2 regions of the Clostridium sp. SGI.024 genome follow, and region 1 is predicted to be linked to the other one. Evidence: a T-box and tRNA genes for the amino acid it is inferred to sense, from the RefSeq annotation. Region 1 holds a T-box; the other holds one or more tRNA genes.
The links. The T-box of region 1 lies ahead of metG (methionine--tRNA ligase). A T-box ahead of a tRNA ligase gene usually reads a tRNA of that ligase, here a tRNA-Met.

Region 1 (7,946 bases):
TCTAGAGAAAGACTTTCTTTTATTATTGATGCAACAGCAGCACCTATAGCAGGACTTGCAATTGTATCAACATGGGTAGGATTAGAAGTTGGGTTAATTAATGATGCTTTTGTAAATGGTGTAGGACAACAAGTAGATGCCTTTGGTGTTTTCTTACAAACTATACCGTATAGATTTTATAATATATTAATTTTATTTTTTGTATTTATTACATCTTTCTTATTGAAAGATTTTGGACCTATGTATAAGGCAGAAATAGAGGCTAGAAGAAGAGAAATAAAAGAAGGCAAAAAAAATAATTCTTCAGAATCAAATATAGAACATGCAGAACTTGAGCCTAAGGAAGGAATTAAGTTGAGTATTTGGAACGCTATTATACCAATAGGAACATTAGTTGCAACTGCATTAATTTGTTTCTATTTTAGTGGATATTCTTCTATAATGGGAGGAGAAGATATAGCATTACAACAAATGATGACTAGTTCTCCAATGTCATTTAGAGCAATACAAGAAGCATTTAGTGCATCAGATGCATCAGTAGCTTTATTTCAATCAGCTTTATTATCAAGTATAGTTGCTATGACTATAGGTGTAATTAAGAAGATATTCACTATTTCAGAAGCAATAGAAACATGGATAGATGGAATGAAGCCATTATTAATAACAGGTTTAATACTATTATTAGCTTGGTCATTAAGTTCAGTAATTAAAGATTTAGGAACTGCTAAATATTTAGTAACATTACTTTCTGGTTCATTACCAAACTTTTTACTTCCAAGTTTAATATTTGTTTTAGCAGCTATAATATCTTTTGCAACAGGTACTGCTTATGGAACTATGGGAATATTAATGCCCCTTGCAATTCCTTTAGCTTACTCAATGAATCCAGATATGAGCTATGTAATAGTTAGTACAAGTGCAGTTTTAACAGGAGCAATTTTTGGAGACCATTGTTCACCTATATCAGATACTACAATTCTTTCATCAATGGGGGCTGGATGTAATCATATAGCTCACGTTAATACTCAAATGTGGTATGCATTATTCGTAGCTAGTATTACAATAGTATTTGGATATATTCCAGCAGGATTTGGATTACAATGGTACATAGTGCTTCCAATATCATTACTTGCAGTTTATTTAGGAGTACAAATCCTTGGGAAAAAAGTAGAATAAATATAATAAGGAGCTGCTTCGGCAGCTCCTTATTATTATGTAAAAAGACTTATGTAATTTGAAAGTTACTATATTATGGTTTATAGTTAGGTATATAATATTTAAAAAAAGAAATAGGGGGCAAAATATGAGTAACTTAGAAAAACTTAGAAAAGCTATGAAAATAGAAAACATAAATTATTACATTATTCCAAGCAGTGACTCTCACCAAAGTGAATATGTATCAGAATATTTTAAGGGAAGAGAATATGTATCAGGATTCACAGGCTCAGCGGGAACACTTTTAGTTGGATTAGAAGATGCTTATCTTTGGACTGATGGTAGATATTTTATCCAAGCTGATAAAGAACTTAAAAGTAGTGGGATTTCTCTAATGAAAATGAGAACTCCAGGATATCCAACAATTGAAGAATGGATAAAGGATAATGTAAAAGAAAACGAAGTTCTAGGCTTTGATGGAAAGGTATTTTCAGTAAACCAATATGAAGGTTATTTAAATATAGCGAAGGAAAATAATTTTAATATTAATATGAGAAATGACTTATTAGATTCTATATGGAAGGAAAGACCTCAATTACCTAAAAATAAGATTTTCTTACATGATGAAAAGTATGCAGGAAAATCTGCTAGTGAAAAGCTTGGTGAAGTTAGAAAGAATATGAAAGCAAAGAATGCTGATTATTTTATATTATCTTCATTAGATGATATAGCATGGTTATGTAATATTAGAGGAAATGATATTAAGTTTAATCCGGTAGCTCTTTCTTATGTATTAGTTGGAATGGATTATTCTAATATATATATAGATGAAAATAAAGTTGATGCTGAAACTAAAACTAAGTTAAATTCAGAAGGTTTTGAAATTAAAGGATATAATGAAATTGAAGATGATGTAAAATTGCTAAAAGGAACGGTTATCTTAGATTCAAATAAACTAAATGCAAAAATATTTGCTGCTTTAAATAATGAAGTAAAAGTAATAAGAGAATTAAATGTAACAACTAATTTAAAAGCTATAAAAAATGAAGTTGAAATAGCTAATTGGGAAGTTTCTCAAGTGAGAGATGGAATTGCTATGGTTAAGTTTATTAAATGGCTAAAGAGCAATATAGGAAAAGAAAAAATAACAGAAATATCTGCAAGTGAAAGATTAACAGCTTTTAGAGCACAAGGAGATAATTATAAAGGAGATAGCTTTGGAACTATAGCAGGATATAAGGATCATGCTGCAATGATGCATTATTCAGCTACAGAAGCTAGTGAATATGAATTAAAGCCAGAAGGAATGTTCCTTGTAGATTCAGGTGCTCAATATTTAGATGGAACTACTGATATTACTAGAACTTTCATATTAGGACATATTACAGAAGAAGAAAAAAGGGATTATACATTAGTATTAAAAGGGCATATAGCATTAGCATCTGCTAAATTTTTAAGAGGAACTACTGGGATTAATTTAGATGTACTAGCAAGAAGACCTCTTTGGAATTATGGAATAGATTATAAATGTGGAACAGGTCATGGAGTAGGATTTTTCCTAAATGTTCACGAGGGTCCACAAGGAATAAGGCCAGAAGGAAATTCAGTGGCGTTAGAGCCAGGAATGATTATAACTAATGAGCCAGGAGTTTATAAAGAAGGAAAACATGGAATAAGAACAGAAAATACTCTTTTAGTAGAAAAAGACTTTGTATCAGAAGAATTTGGAGAGTTTTATAAATTTAGAACAATTTCCTACTGCCCAATAGATCTAGAAGGAGTTAATGTAGAAATGCTATCACCAGAAGAAAAAGATTGGTTAAATGACTATCATAGCATGGTCTACGAAAAACTAAGTCCATACTTAAATGAAGAAGAAAAAGAGTTCCTAAAGTATGAAACAAGAAGAATATAGTCAGTGAAAAGGTAAGAGCTAATAGAGAAGAGTTATTGAAGAAATTCAGCGAAAGCTGAATTTCTTTCTTAAAATTTTTTAAATGTAATTTACACTAATATTAATATTTAAATTTTAGATTGATAATATCTTATTATTGTCACTTTAATTCGTTTGTAGGATGCAATAGATCTATTTTGAGCCAATACATAATGCTAACTCTAGAGCAAGTGTAGCAATCTTATCCTTTTGCGGTAGATTAGACTCATTTGATAGGCTTCTTTTATCCCATTCCTCACAATCTAAATTATCTGCTGCATAGAAAAAGTGAAATATATCTTTTTCTCGAAATTGAGCAAGAGCAGCGATTGCAGAACATTCCATATCCACGCAGATACATCCTTGAGATTTTCTTAATTTAACCTTATCACGGGTTTCTCTATATATTCCATCAGTAGTCCATACTTTTCCTATATGATATTTTAATTTATAATTCTCAAGTATATTTGTGAATATATCTGTATATTTTAGATTCACAGCTATTTCATATGAAGGTGGACAATAATGAAAACTTGTGCCTTCATCTCTAATTGCCATATTAGGAATAATTATTGAACAATCCTCTATAGATGAGTCCAATACACCACAAGTTCCAAAAATAATCAATTTTTCAGCTCCCATTGCAAAAATATCTTCTATTACTGCAATACAACCGGGTGCACCAACATAAGACATAAACAAAGCTACTTCAATTCCATTATAATTTACTTTATAAATAGGAATTTCCATATTTGCTATAGAAGTTGAATTAATTTTAACTCCTTTAAGTTGTGTTACCAATCTATTAAATGTAGCTCTTGCAAAACATGAAACTGCAATTTTAGGAAATCCATCAATTGGATTAATAATATCAAAGGCATTAATTACAGCCAACTTATTTTCATCAAATTCTTCAAGTATCATAAAATCCCCCTTTTTAAGATGCTTTTAATTTATATAACTCTAAATATAACTTCATTTCTAACTATGATTAATAATGGATATTTATATTATACATTAATCATGTATTATAATTCCATAAAAAGTAAATGTCATGAATTCAAGTAAAATTAAAAAGGGTACTGTTTCATAATGTCATTACGCATTATCCATTATGAATTAAAAATAAAAAGCTTCGCTTTTATTTTTCTGGTGGTGATATAAATTTATTAACTAGTAGACCTACAAATATTCCAAAAAGAGTTTCTACAATTCTATTAAGAGCATAGTAAATTGGATGGCCAAATGCATGAGCTGTAGTAACTGCTAAAAAAACTATACAGGATATATTTATAGCCCCATTTTTCTTAATTAAATTACAGGAATAAATTACTAAAATAATTCCTATTCCAATGGTTAAATAAACAAGGAATTTGCTAATAAAATATGGATTTACATTGTAAGTAATAAATCTACATATTAGTAGAAATATAAGGCCCAATACAGCTCCTAAAATTGTACCTAATCCTCTGTTTATAGCCATATCAATAGAGTTGGAAACCGTATCTTGAACGCAAAAAACAGAAGTTAAACAAGCGAAAAATGGCTCATTTGGGAAAAATAATAGACAAAGAAATACTGCTATAGCAGTCTTTATAGTTCTTAATCCAATGGTTGGTAACTTAAACTTCATATTATATCTCCTTATCTTTAGTTATTATTAGTGGTATTATTTTTTCCTTTTGGAGGATGTATATACTTATTAATTAATATTGCTACTGTTACTCCAAAAGCTGTTTCAACAGTTCTATGTATAGCGTACATTAATGGATCATTAAAGCTTTGAGTAATTAATATTGCCATGAATGTAATAGAAGAAATAGAACAAGCTGAAGGTTTTTTAATTATATTGCATATATATATTATTAATGAAACTCCCAAGGCAACTATTATAGGTAAGAATTTTTGAAGATGAAATTCATTAATTATATATAGGAGCATTAATGAGAGAACACCTCCAAGTAATGTACCTATTAGTCTATTAAGTCCAATTTTTAATGAATTTTCTATTGTACTTTGAACACAGATTACAGCAGCAATTGCAGCAAAAAGAGAATTTGGCCAAAATATAAGACATATTAAAACTGATAAACCTGTTTTAATATTTCTAGATCCTATATGAGGCAAGTCCAGTTTTTCCACATAATCAACTCCAATCCTTTTTTTATAATTATATCATATAAAATATGTAGGTCTATCTTGAGATAATTTTTAACAATACAAAAATAATATAAATTATATTGCGATAATAGAAATATTTAGGCTAAAATTATAATAGTATAATAAGTTAAGTATAATTATCATATAGAAGGAAGGATACTATGGAATTTTGGGTTTATATATTAATATCAGAGCTAATCCCCTTAGGGCTATTTATTATAGGAGGACTATATGAATCAAGTTCAACAAAATATGAGGATATGAAATTTGGATATAAAAATGAATATACAATTAAGGATAAAGTTTCATGGGAATACTCTAATAAACTTGCAGCAAAGATATTTGGTTCAATAGGAAGTTTATTATTTGTAGTTAATGCTATAATATTATTAATTTTGGGAGAGAATGCTTTTACTTTTATTTTAATATTAAGCTTATTTATGGTAATTTTATCAAAGATGATGTTAGATAATCTTTTGAAGAAGAAGTTTAGTAAAAAGTCATAATTTAAAAGTAATTGACACTTAAAATAATATAGAATATCATAGTAATAACAATGATTTAAATGCTATGAAAAGAAGAGTAGTAAAGAACAAAGTGTCTAAAGAGAGCTAGGTTAGGTGAAAGCTAGTGACATGAAGCTTTATGAAGATGGCCTTGGAGCATACTTTCTGAGCATTAAAGCTAGGATAGTACGGGAGCAACCGTTATATTGCAAGGTGATGCTATGTCACCTACTGAGATATTTATTGCAAAATAAATATGAATTAGAGTGGTAACACGTATAATACGTCTCTATGTAGGTTTTAATATACCTATATAGAGGCTTTTTTATTATTAACGAAATGATTATTATTTAGGAGGAAAATGGTATGTGTAAAAAGACATATTATATTACTACACCAATTTATTACCCATCAACTAAACTTCATATCGGAAATACTTATACTACTGTAGCAGCTGATGCCTTAGCTAGATATAAGAGATTAACAGGATATGATGTAATGTTTTTAACAGGTACAGATGAGCATGGACAAAAGATACAAAGAATTGCTGAAGAAAAGGGAATAACACCAAAGGCCCATGTAGATGAAATAGTAGCAGGAATTAAAGATTTATGGAAGATTATGAATATAAGCTATGATAAATTCATAAGAACTACTGATGATTATCATATTAAAGCTGTTCAAGATATATTTAAAAAATTATATGACAATGGTGATATATATAAGTCTTCTTATGAAGGTTTATATTGTACTCCATGTGAATCCTTCTGGACGGAAACTCAATTAGTTAATGGAAATTGTCCAGACTGTGGAAGACCAGTAGAGAAGTCAAAAGAAGAAGCTTACTTCTTCAAAATGAGTAAATATGCTGATAAACTAATGGATTATATTGAAGCACATCCAGAATTTATTCAACCAGAATCAAGAAAAAATGAAATGGTTAATAACTTCTTAAAGCCAGGTTTACAAGACCTTTGTGTTTCAAGAACGAGCTTTAACTGGGGAGTTCCAGTTACCTTTGATGAAGGTCATGTTGTTTATGTTTGGATAGATGCACTTTCAAACTATATAACAGCTTTAGGATATGGTAGTGATAATAAGGAACTTTATGAAAAATATTGGCCAGCAGATGTTCACTTAATTGGTAAGGACATATTAAGATTCCATACTATTTATTGGCCAATAATGTTAATGGCTTTAGATTTACCGCTTCCAAAGCAAGTATTCGGCCATGGATGGTTACTTGTTGATGGTGGCAAGATGTCTAAATCTAAAGGAAATGTAGTTGATCCAGTAACTTTAGTTGAAAATTTTGGAGTAGATGCAGTTAGATACTATTTATTAAGAGAAATTCCATTTGGAGCAGATGGATTATTTAATAATGAAATATTTATTAAGAAGATAAATTCAGATCTTTGCAACGACTTAGGAAACTTACTATCTAGAACTGTAGCTATGATAGAAAAATATTTTGATGGAGTAATTCCAAGTAATAATGTTAAAGAAGCTATTGATGATGAATTAATTAACTTAGCTTTAGAAACTCCTAAGAAAGTTAATAATGCAATAGATCATTTAAGAATACCAGAAGCTTTAGAATATGTATTTAATTTAATAGGAAGAGCTAATAAATATATAGATGAAACTACACCATGGATACTAGCTAAGGATGAAGAAAAGAAAGAAAGACTTGGAACAGTATTATATAACTTAGTTGAAAGCTTAAGATTTGCTTCAGTATTATTATCAGCTTTCCTACCAGATACAAGTAAGAAGATAAATGAACAAATAAATGCAAGCAATATCACTTTTGAATCATTAAGTAGCTTTGATGGAACAGTAGTTGGAACTAAGGTTCAAAAAGGAGAAGCTCTATTCCCAAGAATAGATGTAGATAAAAAGTTAGCAGAATTAGATGCTTTAAGAGAAGCAGAATTAGCATCTAATAAAAAAGAAGAAAAGAGAGAAATAACTCCAATAAAAGAAGAAATAACAATAGAAGACTTTGAAAAAATAGATTTAAGAGTAGTAAAAGTATTATCTTGCGAACCAATAAAGAAAGCTAAGAAATTATTAAAACTAACTGTAGACTTAAATGGAGAAGAAAGACAAGTGGTTTCAGGAATAGCTAACTACTACAAGCCAGAAGAATTAGTTGGAAAATACGTAGTTTTAGTAGCAAATCTAAAACC
Region 2 (12,595 bases), on a different contig from region 1:
GAGCACTTTTTTTAGCTTGTTCAAATAAATCTCTAACTCTTGACGCACCTACACCAACAAACATTTCAACAAAGTCAGAACCTGATATACTATAGAATGGAACACCCGCCTCACCTGCAATAGCTTTAGCAAGTAATGTTTTACCTGTTCCTGGAGGACCAACTAATAATACTCCTTTAGGTATTCTTGCTCCCATCTGAGTATACTTAGATGGTTGTTTTAAGAAATCTACAATTTCTTCCAGTTCTTGCTTTTCTTCATCAGCGCCAGCAACGTCATCAAAGGTAACTCTTTTTGCATCTGGAGGCATTATTTTAGCTCTACTTTTTCCAAAGTTCATTACTCCTCTTCCACTTCCGCCACCTTGAGATTGTTGTGTCATCATAAAGAAGAATACGAATACTAACACTAAAATCATTATTGTTGGAATTATACTTATCCAAAGACTACTATTTGATGGTTGTTTAAAATCAACCTTCACATCATCCTTTGGATTTTCAGACATTAACATTTGCACCATTTCCTTTGGAGCATATGTATTAAATTGCTTATTGTCTCTTGTTTTACCTGATATAAGCATCTTATCAGGTTGAACCATAATACTTTCTATTTCATTTCCTATCCATTTTTGTTGGAAATCACTGTATGATATCTCATCTGCCATTTTGCCACTATTCCACAAAAACGTTGCAGAAAAGAATAATATCAAAATTACAAATATCCATACTGTTGCGCTTGAATATTTTTTCATTCAAGGCCCCCCTTTCGTCTAGTTTTATTATATTGCACTATTATACTATATTTCATTTTATTTTTTATATACTTCTTCTTTTAATATTCCTACATATGGTAAATTTCTATATCTTTCTGCATAGTCTAATCCATAGCCCACCAAAAACTCATCTGGCACTTCAAATCCACAGTATTTTACATCTAAATCTACCATTCTTCTAGATGGTTTTGTTAATAAAGTAACTATTTCTATACTATTTGCTTTTCTAGCTTTTAAATATTTTAATAAGTAATCTAAAGTAACTCCACTATCTATTATATCTTCTACTATTATAATGTCCTTACCTTCAATACCATGATCTAAATCCTTTAATATTCTTACTACTCCTGATGTTTCAGTAGAATTTCCATAACTAGATACTGCCATAAAATCTATTTCACATGGTATAGATATATTTTTTATTAGTTCAGATGCAAATATAACTGAACCCTTTAAAATTCCTACTATTATTAAATCCTTACCTTTATAATCTTCACTTATAGCCTTACCTATCTCTTTTACTTTATTTGTAATTTGTTCTTCTGTAAGTAATATCTCTTTTATATCTTTCGTCATATTTCTATTCCTTTCTAACAAATGTAATTCTTATAATTCTTTTTGTATCCTTAGTTACTTTAAAACTTTCAGAAACCTTATATCCTACTAACCAAGCTATTTCATTATCAAAACATAAGATAGGAACCTCATTTCTTTCTTCTATAGGTAATTTTAAATCAATAAAAATATCCTTTACCTTTTTACTACCTTTCATTCCAAGTGGAATAATTCTGTCCCCATTTAATCTTTTCCTAATTATTAGCTTTTCTTTTATCTTATCATAATCAAAAAATTTTATTAATACATTATTAGAAAATTCTATACTTTTTTTATTATCTACTATATCAAAACTTATGATATACTTCCCGAAAACTATACATTTCTTATCTAAGTCACTTTTATTTAATATAACTTCTTGAAATTCATTATTTTTAATTTCTCTAAATCTTAAATATATATCTCCATATATATTTTCGGCTATTACTCCATTAGGTATATTTATTTTTTTATTAGTGTTATTACTTGCTAGTGATACTACTTCATAAATATGTTTCATTTCAAAGTTCGTGTGTTTACCAGTAAAATTTATAAATGCTTTTTTTATAAGCCTAGTTAAAATAGCTTTTTCAATAGAAAAAGCTTCCTTAGATATAATTAACTTTTCTCCATAGTTAGTGCAAAACTTTTTATAATAATTATTGCACTCTTTTTCAATAAAGTCATTATCTATTTGTAATAAACTTGCCATTCTATTTATTGTTTCTACTATATCCTTGTTAAAATTATTCCTCATATAAGGAAGAATATCTAATCTCACCTTATTTCTATTGTATACATTTTCTAAATTAGTTTTATCTATTCTAGGTTTTAAGTTGTTAGCATTACAATACTGTTCTATTTCTTCCCTAGATAAGCAAAGAATAGGTCTTATTATTCCTCCTTCTCTTTTACTCCTAATCCCACAAAGTCCCTCAATTCCAGAACCTCTCATCATATTCATAAGAACTGTTTCAGCTTGATCATTTGAATTGTGAGCAATAGCTATCTTATTGTACCCATTTTTCTTACTTATTAAATGAAAGAACTTATATCTCTCTTCTCTTCCTGCTAGTTCATGAGATATACTTCTTTCCTTAGATATTTTATCTATATCTATCCTATCAGAAAAGAAATCTACATTTAGGCTATGACATATATCCCTTGCATATTCCTCATCTTTAAAGGCTTCATCTCCTCTAAGCATATGATTTACATGTGCTGCTGCAATTTCAATATTAAAATCCTCTTTAAGTTCAAAGAGAATATTTAATAAACAAACAGAATCAGGACCACCTGACAAAGCCACCAAAACCCTATCCCCATTTTCTATTAGATTATTTTCAATTACAAAAGCCTTTACTTTGTTTATCACAACAATACTCCTTAGTAAAATTATTTTAATATATAATATAATAACCTTAACAAAGTTATCTGTAAATAAAATTTCTTAACTATTTTTTACAATATTGTAATATAAAATATATCATAAAAATAAATCTAATATTATCTTTTTTAAAGTAAAATTTTTTCAAAAAATAATCAGGAGCTGTTCAAAAACAGCTCCGTAAAAACATTTTTATTATAAAACATTTCTAATATATTGAATATATTTTAGAAACTAATACAGTCATATCATCTTTAACCTTTCCTCCACTTAAAACCATAGCTTTTTCTAATATATCTCTAGATAGTGCAGATGGATTTGTATCCGCATATTCTAGGTATTCCTCTAGCCAAGAATAACTTCCTATATTATTTTTATCTATATCTAAAACTCCATCACTAATGGAAACTATAATATCACCATGTTTTAATTTGAACTTCTCTGTTGTCACATCTACAGAATCTAATATTCCAAAAGGTAAAGTGTTAGATTTAATTACCTTTATATCCTTGTTTCTTTTTATAAAGCTTACAACTCCTCCAATCTTTATAAATTCAGCCTCACCTGTATATAAATCTACTATATTCAAATCCATAGTGGTAAATTTTTCATCTTCATTGAACTTCATGGTCATTATTGAATTAACAGTATCAATTGCAGTCTTTTCGCTAAAGCCATTTTCTATAAATTTCTCAATTAATCCTACAGCCAATCCACTTTCTATTCCTGCTTCTGGTCCTGATCCCATACCATCGCTTATTATATTAATATAAGTTCCTTCATTAGTTTCAGAAAAACTATAGCTATCTCCAATATAAGTCTCCCCCTCCTTAGCCTTAATAGCAGCATAAGAAGTCATATGATATTTAGGTGTTTCTTCTATTATTACAGTGCATTCTCCAGTATCAGGATTTATTCTTGTTCCTTCCTTGGATATAGATACAGGAACCTTAACTAAAGTGTTAATTATAGGTAATATCATCTTTGTGCAATATCTTTCTTCTTCTGGATTAGTGGTTGAGACTTTTATTTTCATTCTTCCATTTCTATCTAGATATGAAAAAACATCTGAGTAATCAATTTTGTTTCTATTAAAAGCCTTTCTTAATATTTTATCTATTTCAAAACAAATAGAAATATCCTTCTCAAAATCCCTTATCATCCCCTCCATTGTATTAGATATATTATTAATATGACTTGCTATTATGTTTCTTCCTTCACTTAATCTTGTTTTTAAGGCTTCATTTACAGTATAATTGTTAACTATCTCTTGAGCATTTTTTATTAAACTTCTAGTTTTAACACATTTTTTTTCTAAAGGCTTAGGAATGTATATATCATTTTTTTCACAACTACTTATTAATTCAGTAAAACCTTCAAAGGTTGAGTGTAAATTTCTATCCCAGCACCTTTGTCTGAGTTCACAATTATAACAAACTCTATCAGCTAGACTCTCTACCATTGCAGTTCCCTTATTATTTAAAGACAAAATATCATTTTCACCTAAATTTAATATAGATGCTGATAAAGTTGATAAAATAGATTTCATAGAACTTAGCCTATCTATAAATTCTCCTTTTATTCCATTTAAATGAATATCATTAATGATTTCAACCTTCTTCTCTTTATTAAACTCATTACTAACGCTTTCTATAAAAATCTTTGGAATAGAAATCAAAACTATAGATGATAACATAACTTCTATTCCCCCATAAAGATTAAAGGAACTGGAGTACATACATACTATAAAATAAATAACACCATATGATAAAGCAGAAAATATTCTACCAACTTCTTTAAAGATTCCAATTATTAATCCACATAAACTATATAATGTTATAGCTGTAACAATATCTCCATTAGTTATTCCTATAATAAGCCCCATGGAAACGCCTATAGCAGCTCCGATTCCAGCTCCCCCTATATATGCAAAAATAGCAATTGAAGATAAAGCTAATACATTCCTAATTTGTATATTAAGTATATTTACGTTTCCTACACCTGCAATCAATAGGCAAATTAATATACCTATACTAATTATTTCTTCTGTTGAGAAAAAATAATTACTTTCTAACTCATCTATACATTTTAAAGCATAACTTATCATATATTTTACTGGAATTATACTTGAAACCTTTAACAAAGAAAATACTATGTTAACTCCCATTGGTTTGTTATTAATAACTAAGTTATATATAATAAACACAGAAAAGGTTAAGAAAAAAGTAACATAATCCCTATTTTTTAATTCTAACTTATTACAAACTTCTATATATCCTATAACTAACACAGCTGCTATGAAATAGCTAATAGCTCCTTCTAAACCAGATGATATGGATATATACCCCAATACCGTTCCTATAAGAGCTAATATGACATTTGTAGTATTTTCTTTCTTTATACCTATAAGATATGCAATACCGAAAGGTGCTATGCCCATATCTATAGTTGCTGATACTAAAACTCTACTTAGCAAAAATCCAATTGAAAGAGATATAATCATCCCAAACTGCGTTCCTTGAACCTTCAATTGTTTTTTTTTCTTTTTTTCTACTCTCTTATAAGTTGATATATTAACACCATATTGCATTTTTTCTCCTCCAATTTCCATAAAATGTAATTTTGATTATATCATCTTATAAAAAAAATATGTGTCGCATGATGTATCATTATTTTTTTTTCGTAGTACAATAATATGTAAATTTCCTTATTTCAATATACTTTTTCATACATAAATTTCTAAATACTAAGTTTTTATGTTATTTAACCTTTTAATTTTCAAAATAAATTTGTCAGTATCACTTAATTTTTGAGGAAAAAAATAGAGAGAAAAATATAATATCCATCTCCTCCTATATTGAAGTAAATGGATTTATAAAAACTATTCATAGGATAATTCCTAGAAAAAAAAGTACTTAAGTTAAACTTAAGTACTTTGGTGCTGAAGACCGGAATCGAACCGGTACGGTATCGCTACCGCAGGATTTTAAGTCCTGTGCGTCTGCCTGTTCCGCCACTTCAGCGTATATGGTAGCGGAAATAGGACTTGAACCTACGACACCTCGGGTATGAACCGAGTGCTCTAGCCAGCTGAGCTATTCCGCCATGTTTTTGGTTGCGGGGGCAGGACTTGAACCTACGACCTTCGGGTTATGAGCCCGACGAGCTGCCAACTGCTCCACCCCGCGATATTATAAGCTAAATTCAACTTGGTGCTGAAGACCGGAATCGAACCGGTACGGTATCGCTACCGCAGGATTTTAAGTCCTGTGCGTCTGCCTGTTCCGCCACTTCAGCGTATATGGTAGCGGAAATAGGACTTGAACCTACGACACCTCGGGTATGAACCGAGTGCTCTAGCCAGCTGAGCTATTCCGCCACATTTTTGGTTGCGGGGGCAGGACTTGAACCTACGACCTTCGGGTTATGAGCCCGACGAGCTGCCAACTGCTCCACCCCGCGATATTATAAGCTAAATTCAACTTGGTGCTGAAGACCGGAATCGAACCGGTACGGTATCGCTACCGCAGGATTTTAAGTCCTGTGCGTCTGCCTGTTCCGCCACTTCAGCATATTTTCTTTTGTCGCCCCTCAGCGACAAAATTAATTATATATGATGTTTTCTATAGTGTCAACATCTTTTTTTGTTTTTTATTTGATATTAATTAATTTTATTTGTAAATTCTTTTTGTCATAAATTATAAAGGGATACTTTCTAATAGAAAATAGCCCTTTGTATAGATTTATATATTAAATTTATATGATGCCCACTATTATTTTTTATTAATAACTTTTTCTTGAACCCTTAGATTTAAAATCTTGCTTCTTCTTAACATCTTGCATTCTTTCTTCACTGTCTTTTAAGAACCTTGACATTATATCTTCGAAATTACCTGCATTCATACTAGTTTTTTTGTTTTCTGAGGTCCAATCTATTTCTACAGGTTTAATTGATTTTTTTTGTACATTTGCTTGCTTTATTGACAAGCTTATCTTACCATTATCATCAATAGATATTACTTTTACTTTTACCTTATCTTGTTCATGAAGATGTTCTCTAATATCCTTAACAAATGAATCTGCCACTTCTGAAATGTGAACCAGCCCTGTCTTTCCCTCTATTTCAACGAAAGCTCCAAAACTAGTTATATTAACCACCGTACCTTCTAATATGTTTCCTGCCATCAAGGTCATGTTACAAAGATTCCTCCTTAAAAATTAAATAATATATGTTATTATAATAATAACCTCTTTTAAATAGTTCTAAAACATATTTTTTTAATTTTGCTGCTGGGAATTCACAACTTTTTCTCCATCCTTAATCATCCCTAGTCTTTCCCTCGCAAGTTTCTCAAGATATTCATTAGATTCATTAGCCTTTTTAAGATCTGATTCTAATTCACCATTTTTATTCTTAAGTTCTTGTAATTCTTCCTGACTATTAATAATGTCTGTTTGAATTCTTCTAATTGTAATTTCTTGTTTTATATAATTAGCAACAAAAATAACAAAAATAAAAACTATAATTAATCTTTTAAGAGTTAGTTGCTTTTTAATTGCTCTCACCCTCTTTAAAATATATTATATAATATATTTTAAACACTATAAATATTTTATTCAAGATATTTTTTTATGTTCGTAGTTTTAATTTCATTTTTTACCAGCAATACCGTAATATATTATCTTTATGGGATAAATCATATTCTTAAATATTACCCTAATAAATTTCGCAACTTTACTAATTATATATTTTTCTCCCTTAAAGACTATAGGGCTTATAAACTTTAAATAAAAAATTAAAGTTAAAATCATAAATATATATACATAGGGACCTAAAAATGCATAATTTGTATATAGTAGAAAAGTAAATACTATAATCGCTGTAAGAATCCAAAATAATATATCCTCAATTATTACTATTATTTTAGGAATCTTAAATCCTCGTATTATGTTGTATAAATCAAATAATATGCCAATTAATATCCCTGCAAGTACTGAATATACTAACATATCAATTTGAACGTTTAAAGATAATGGCATATCATATACCTACTTAAACAACCTAGAAATTATACTTTCTTTTTCTTTTTTTATTTCTTTACTACTATATACTATTGAAGATACATTTCCCACTATTATCACATCACCATTTTGAACATCAAGTTTATTCATTTTTAACTCTGATCCCTTAATAGTTAAAAAACCTAACTTTGTGTTTAATAAAATTTTCTCATCATCAAAACTTATAACTTCTTCTACCCCAGTAAGAGTTAATTTTTTTCTATTTTCTAAAACTATGTTGCCCCTAGGCTCTTCTAGTTTATTCTCACTTTTCTTTTCCATCTTATCTCCTCCACATATTCTTTATAAAAATATATGAAAGAGATATAATATTTATTCTTTATCTTCTTCGCCTTCTATTATCTCATACATTTCTTTTGCATTTTCTTTTTTCACATGTTCGACTACATTTATAATTCTTGCCTTTAATGATCTATTAGCAAATTGTATTTCTATAATATCTCCCTCTTTAACTACAGTTGAAGGTTTAGCTGTTTTTCCATTAATAGAAACTCTTTCACCTTCGCAAACTTCCTTTGCTACAGTTCTTCTCTTAATAATCCTAGAAACCTTAAGATACTTATCTAATCTCATATTGAATCTCCTTAAACCTTATTTGTTATTAAAAGAACCCGAGTAAACTCGGGTTCTTATTTATACTATTTATTAACTTTTTCTTTAAATTCTTTTCCTGCTTTAAATACTGGAACAGTTGAAGCTGGAATGCTTATTGTTTCTTTAGTTCTTGGATTTCTTCCTTCTCTTGCTGCTCTTTCTCTAGTTTCGAAAGTACCAAATCCAACTAATTGAACTTTTTCTCCGTTTTCTAATGCTTCTTCAACGCTTTCTATAAATGCTTTTAACGCTAATTCAGCATCCTTCTTAGTTAATTTGCTTTTTTCTGACATGCTAGTGATTAATTCTGCTTTATTCACAATTACATCCTCCTTAAATAACCCGTATATATTTTAGTAGTTAATTTTTACTATTAATATGTACTATAACTACATTCTCTTATTATATATCGTCTTTTTGTGCTAGTCTATAACATTATCATTTTTTTGTTATAAAAGCTATTTATTACAATAAGTTTTCTATAGTATAGTATAAATCACTATAATATTATTCTTCAAAAAATTTATAAATCCTCCTTTATTTTATTAATTTCTTTGTTTTTTGCTTCATTCCACAGTTTATCCATTTCTTCTAATGTCATTTCATTCAAGTTTCTATTATTTTTTAATGCTTCTTCTTCAATAAAAGAAAATCTATTTATAAATTTTTTGATTGTTGAATTTAATGCTTCTTCTTCATCTATATTTAACAACCTTGCTACATTTACAGCTGCAAAGAATAAATCCCCTACTTCATCCTTTATTTTTTCCTTATTATTGGATTTATATACATCTAATACCTCTTTTAATTCTTCTTCCTCCTTTAAAGCAGCCTCTTCTACTTTATCCCAATCAAAGCCAACCTTAGCAGCCTTTTTTTGAACCTTATGTGCCCTATTTAAAGCTGGAAGTGCCATAGCTACTGCCTTCATTTCATCAGTAATAGTTTTGTGGTTTTTCTCTTTTTTCTTAAGTTCATCCCAATTATCTACAACATCACCACTATTTGAAACCTCTTCATCTCCAAAAACATGAGGGTGTCTATAAATCATTTTATCGCATATAGAACCTATTACATCATAGATATTAAAGTATCCATCGTCATTACCGATTGATGCATGGAAAACTACATGTAATAAAACATCTCCAAGTTCTTCTATCATACCATCTATATCATCATTATTTATGCTGTCTACTAATTCATAAGCTTCTTCTAATAATTGATTTTTAATACTTTCATGCGTTTGTTCCATATCCCAAGGGCAACCATTTTCACCTCTTAAGGTATCAATAATTTCAACTAAATCATTAAAATCCTTCTTATTATTCATATCTTTTGGTATATAAATAGAAGTTAAATAATCTATATCTTCTTGCATATCAAGTTCATAAATTAGTATAGTTCTAATAGATTCTTCACCATCTATACCAGCAGCCCTAACAAAATATATTTCTGTATCATCATTATAATAATCTAGTAATCTTAATTTTACTTCTGATGCTATTAAAGGATTATAAACTTGAGTAATTATAGTTCCAATTCTCTTATCTAAGACTTGATTACCTATATCAAAAGCATCAATAACTTTTAAACCTTCTATTGGATCTATTTTTAACACATCCATCATTGCATCAATAAAACTTACAGCTGGAACTATCTCATATTTAATATTTTCACTATCACATAAGTTAATAAGATTAAACACTGATTTTTCAGCTACTAACGGATGTCCAGGAACAGCATAAACTATTTCTCCAGACTCTTTATGATTTTTTACTATGTCACTAGCTATACTTTCATAAACTTCATCAAAATTATCTGAAGTTTCATAATAATGATCATATGTTTTGAAATTTTCTATCTTTGATTTTAAGTAGTCTACAGTTGGATGTTTTTCAGTTCTGAAATATATATTATTTCCTTCTTCTAAGGCCCTAACTGCACCAATAGTTAAGGCATCTGGTGCTCCTGGTCCTAAACCTATTATTTTTATCATTAGGTTCTCTCCTTACTAATTAATTTTTTACAATTTTATTTTTTATTTCATCTATACTAAATATTCTAAGTATCAATATTAATATTACATATATAATAATACCCAAAAATATCGATAATAAGCAAGAAGAAGTATTACTACCTGTCTTAATAAATAATAAATTATATGAAAATAGTACAACAATACTCATAATAGAAGCTGCTATAATAGGCTTTATAAAGGACTTATATATATCTAGCCTCAATTTTAACCTTTTTCTTAAAGAAATTACATTTAGTATTGTTGCTACTAAATAAGCAGATATACTAGCAATAACAGCTCCATATATATTTATTTCTGGTCTAGGAACTAAAATAAATGTTAATACAATCTTAACTACACAGCCTATAAACAAATTAATTATAGGTCTAATATAATGACCTATTCCTTGCATAATTGACGTAGTTGTTTGAGTCAAAATTATAAAAGGTACTGATAATGATAAGTACTTTAATATTAATATTCCATCATACCTTCCTGGAAATATTACCTTCATTATAGGTCCTGCAAGAAAGAAAAGCCCTAGCGTACATGGCATAGCTATAAGCATTGACATTTTCATAGATAATTGAACCTTAGCCTCTAATTCATCTCGTCTATTCATTATATACTTTTCTGCTATTATAGGTATTAGTGCTGTTCCAAGAGCTATGGATAAAGTCAAAGGAATATTCGTTATTACATTAGCTTTTCCTGTAAGTTGTGCATAAAGAATAGTTGCTTTTTCTGATACTATACCAGCTTGTAATAATTTTTGTGGAACTAATATAGAATCAATTAAACTCATTATAGTTCCAACAGTTGCTCCTATAGAAATAGGTAGTGCTATTTTCAATATTGTTGAAAGCACTTCTGGATTACTTCTAACCTTCTTATTCCACATTTCCTTTTTAACTTTTTTATACTTTTCATGTAGATAGCTTGCCCCTATAACGCCTCCAGCAGCTGCTCCAAAAGCTGCTCCTCCAGCTGCATATTCTATACCTTTAGGCAAAAGCAGTATAGCAAGTCCAACACCAATTATCACTCTTCCTATTTGCTCTAATATTTGAGAAACACCTGAAGGGGTCATATTTTGAAGTCCTTGAAAAAAGCCTCTATATATTGTCATAATAGAAATTATAAAAGGCGCAAAAGATATACCTAATAAAGAATAATAAGATTTCATATCCCATTGGACAAAATTTATAATGGGTTTAGCAAAAACAAATAGTAAAAGACTTGTACCAATTCCTAAAAACATCATTAAAATTGTAGATTCCTTTAATGTTACAAATATGCCTTCTATATCTCCCTTTGCTTTTTTCTCTGAAATCATCTTTGAAATAGCAACAGGAACTCCTGAAGCCATAGCAACAAAAAACATATATAATGGATATGACATTTGATAATACCCTACACCTTCATCACCTATAAGCATAATAAGTGGCCATCTAAAAAATAATCCCAAAAACCTTGCTACTATCCCTGCCATCCCAAGTATTAAACTAGCTTTTATTAGTGATTGTTTCTTCATAAAATACCTCCAAACTTTAATTGCTTTAATAATTTTTATTTTAAGTTTAGAGGTATTATTACTTTTTTATTGATAACTTTATATTTTATTAATTATTTATTTTTATTGTTCCATTTGTTTACCTAAGAAAGCTGAAGCGGTTTCTGATAGTTTTAATTCTAATTCCCCTAGCTTTTCACCTGGTTCCTTTGATAAGATAATAACTGCTCCTATTGCATCTCCTTCAGCTATTATAGGAGATATTACTTGGCTAGTATATTTTCCAGATTCTTCATCACTATGTAATGGAATTGTTTTGTTTTGTTCTGTTATCAAAATTGCTTTTCTCTCTTCCATTATTTTTTCTAGCTCTTGACTAACCTTTCTTTCTACATACTCTTTCTTAGAGCCACCACTTACTGATATAAATGCATCTTTATCTGATATTAAAATAATATGTCCAATTGCTTGTTGTAAACTTTCAGCATATTCTTTTGAAAAATCAGTTAATTCTCCAATAGGTGAATATTTCTTTAAAATAACTCCACCCTCTCTATCAGTGAAAATCTCTAAAGGATCTCCTTCTCTAATCCTTAAGGTTCTTCTTATTTCTTTTGGTATTACAACTCTTCCTAA

Region 2: it encodes a tRNA-Met, which carries the amino acid that the T-box ahead of metG (methionine--tRNA ligase) is inferred to sense. The anticodon was not compared.

Annotation. Positions count from the first base shown of each region.
Region 1 is NZ_JBNPON010000049.1:21,015-28,960, forward strand. It holds gene ACQRD5_RS12655 (Na+/H+ antiporter NhaC family protein) at 1-1,176, shown strand, start outside; gene ACQRD5_RS12660 (aminopeptidase P family protein) at 1,304-3,070, shown strand; gene ACQRD5_RS12665 (nucleoside phosphorylase) at 3,242-4,012, opposite strand; gene ACQRD5_RS12670 (FUSC family protein) at 4,230-4,721, opposite strand; gene ACQRD5_RS12675 (FUSC family protein) at 4,739-5,230, opposite strand; gene ACQRD5_RS12680 (SdpI family protein) at 5,410-5,754, shown strand; T-box leader at 5,810-6,048, shown strand; gene metG (methionine--tRNA ligase) at 6,121-7,946, shown strand, end outside.
Region 2 is NZ_JBNPON010000050.1:1,085-13,679, forward strand. It holds gene ftsH (ATP-dependent zinc metalloprotease FtsH) at 1-751, opposite strand, end outside; gene hpt (hypoxanthine phosphoribosyltransferase) at 809-1,348, opposite strand; gene tilS (tRNA lysidine(34) synthetase TilS) at 1,353-2,741, opposite strand; gene spoIIE (stage II sporulation protein E) at 2,962-5,343, opposite strand; tRNA gene ACQRD5_RS12710 (tRNA-Leu) at 5,690-5,776, opposite strand; tRNA gene ACQRD5_RS12715 (tRNA-Met) at 5,782-5,858, opposite strand; tRNA gene ACQRD5_RS12720 (tRNA-Met) at 5,866-5,941, opposite strand; tRNA gene ACQRD5_RS12725 (tRNA-Leu) at 5,964-6,050, opposite strand; tRNA gene ACQRD5_RS12730 (tRNA-Met) at 6,056-6,132, opposite strand; tRNA gene ACQRD5_RS12735 (tRNA-Met) at 6,140-6,215, opposite strand; tRNA gene ACQRD5_RS12740 (tRNA-Leu) at 6,238-6,324, opposite strand; gene ACQRD5_RS12745 (S1 domain-containing RNA-binding protein) at 6,537-6,947, opposite strand; gene ACQRD5_RS12750 (FtsB family cell division protein) at 7,032-7,319, opposite strand; gene yabQ (spore cortex biosynthesis protein YabQ) at 7,404-7,793, opposite strand; gene yabP (sporulation protein YabP) at 7,803-8,096, opposite strand; gene ACQRD5_RS12765 (RNA-binding S4 domain-containing protein) at 8,148-8,408, opposite strand; gene ACQRD5_RS12770 (HU family DNA-binding protein) at 8,474-8,749, opposite strand; gene mazG (nucleoside triphosphate pyrophosphohydrolase) at 8,953-10,425, opposite strand; gene ACQRD5_RS12780 (putative polysaccharide biosynthesis protein) at 10,445-11,980, opposite strand; gene spoVT (stage V sporulation protein T) at 12,083-12,595, opposite strand, start outside.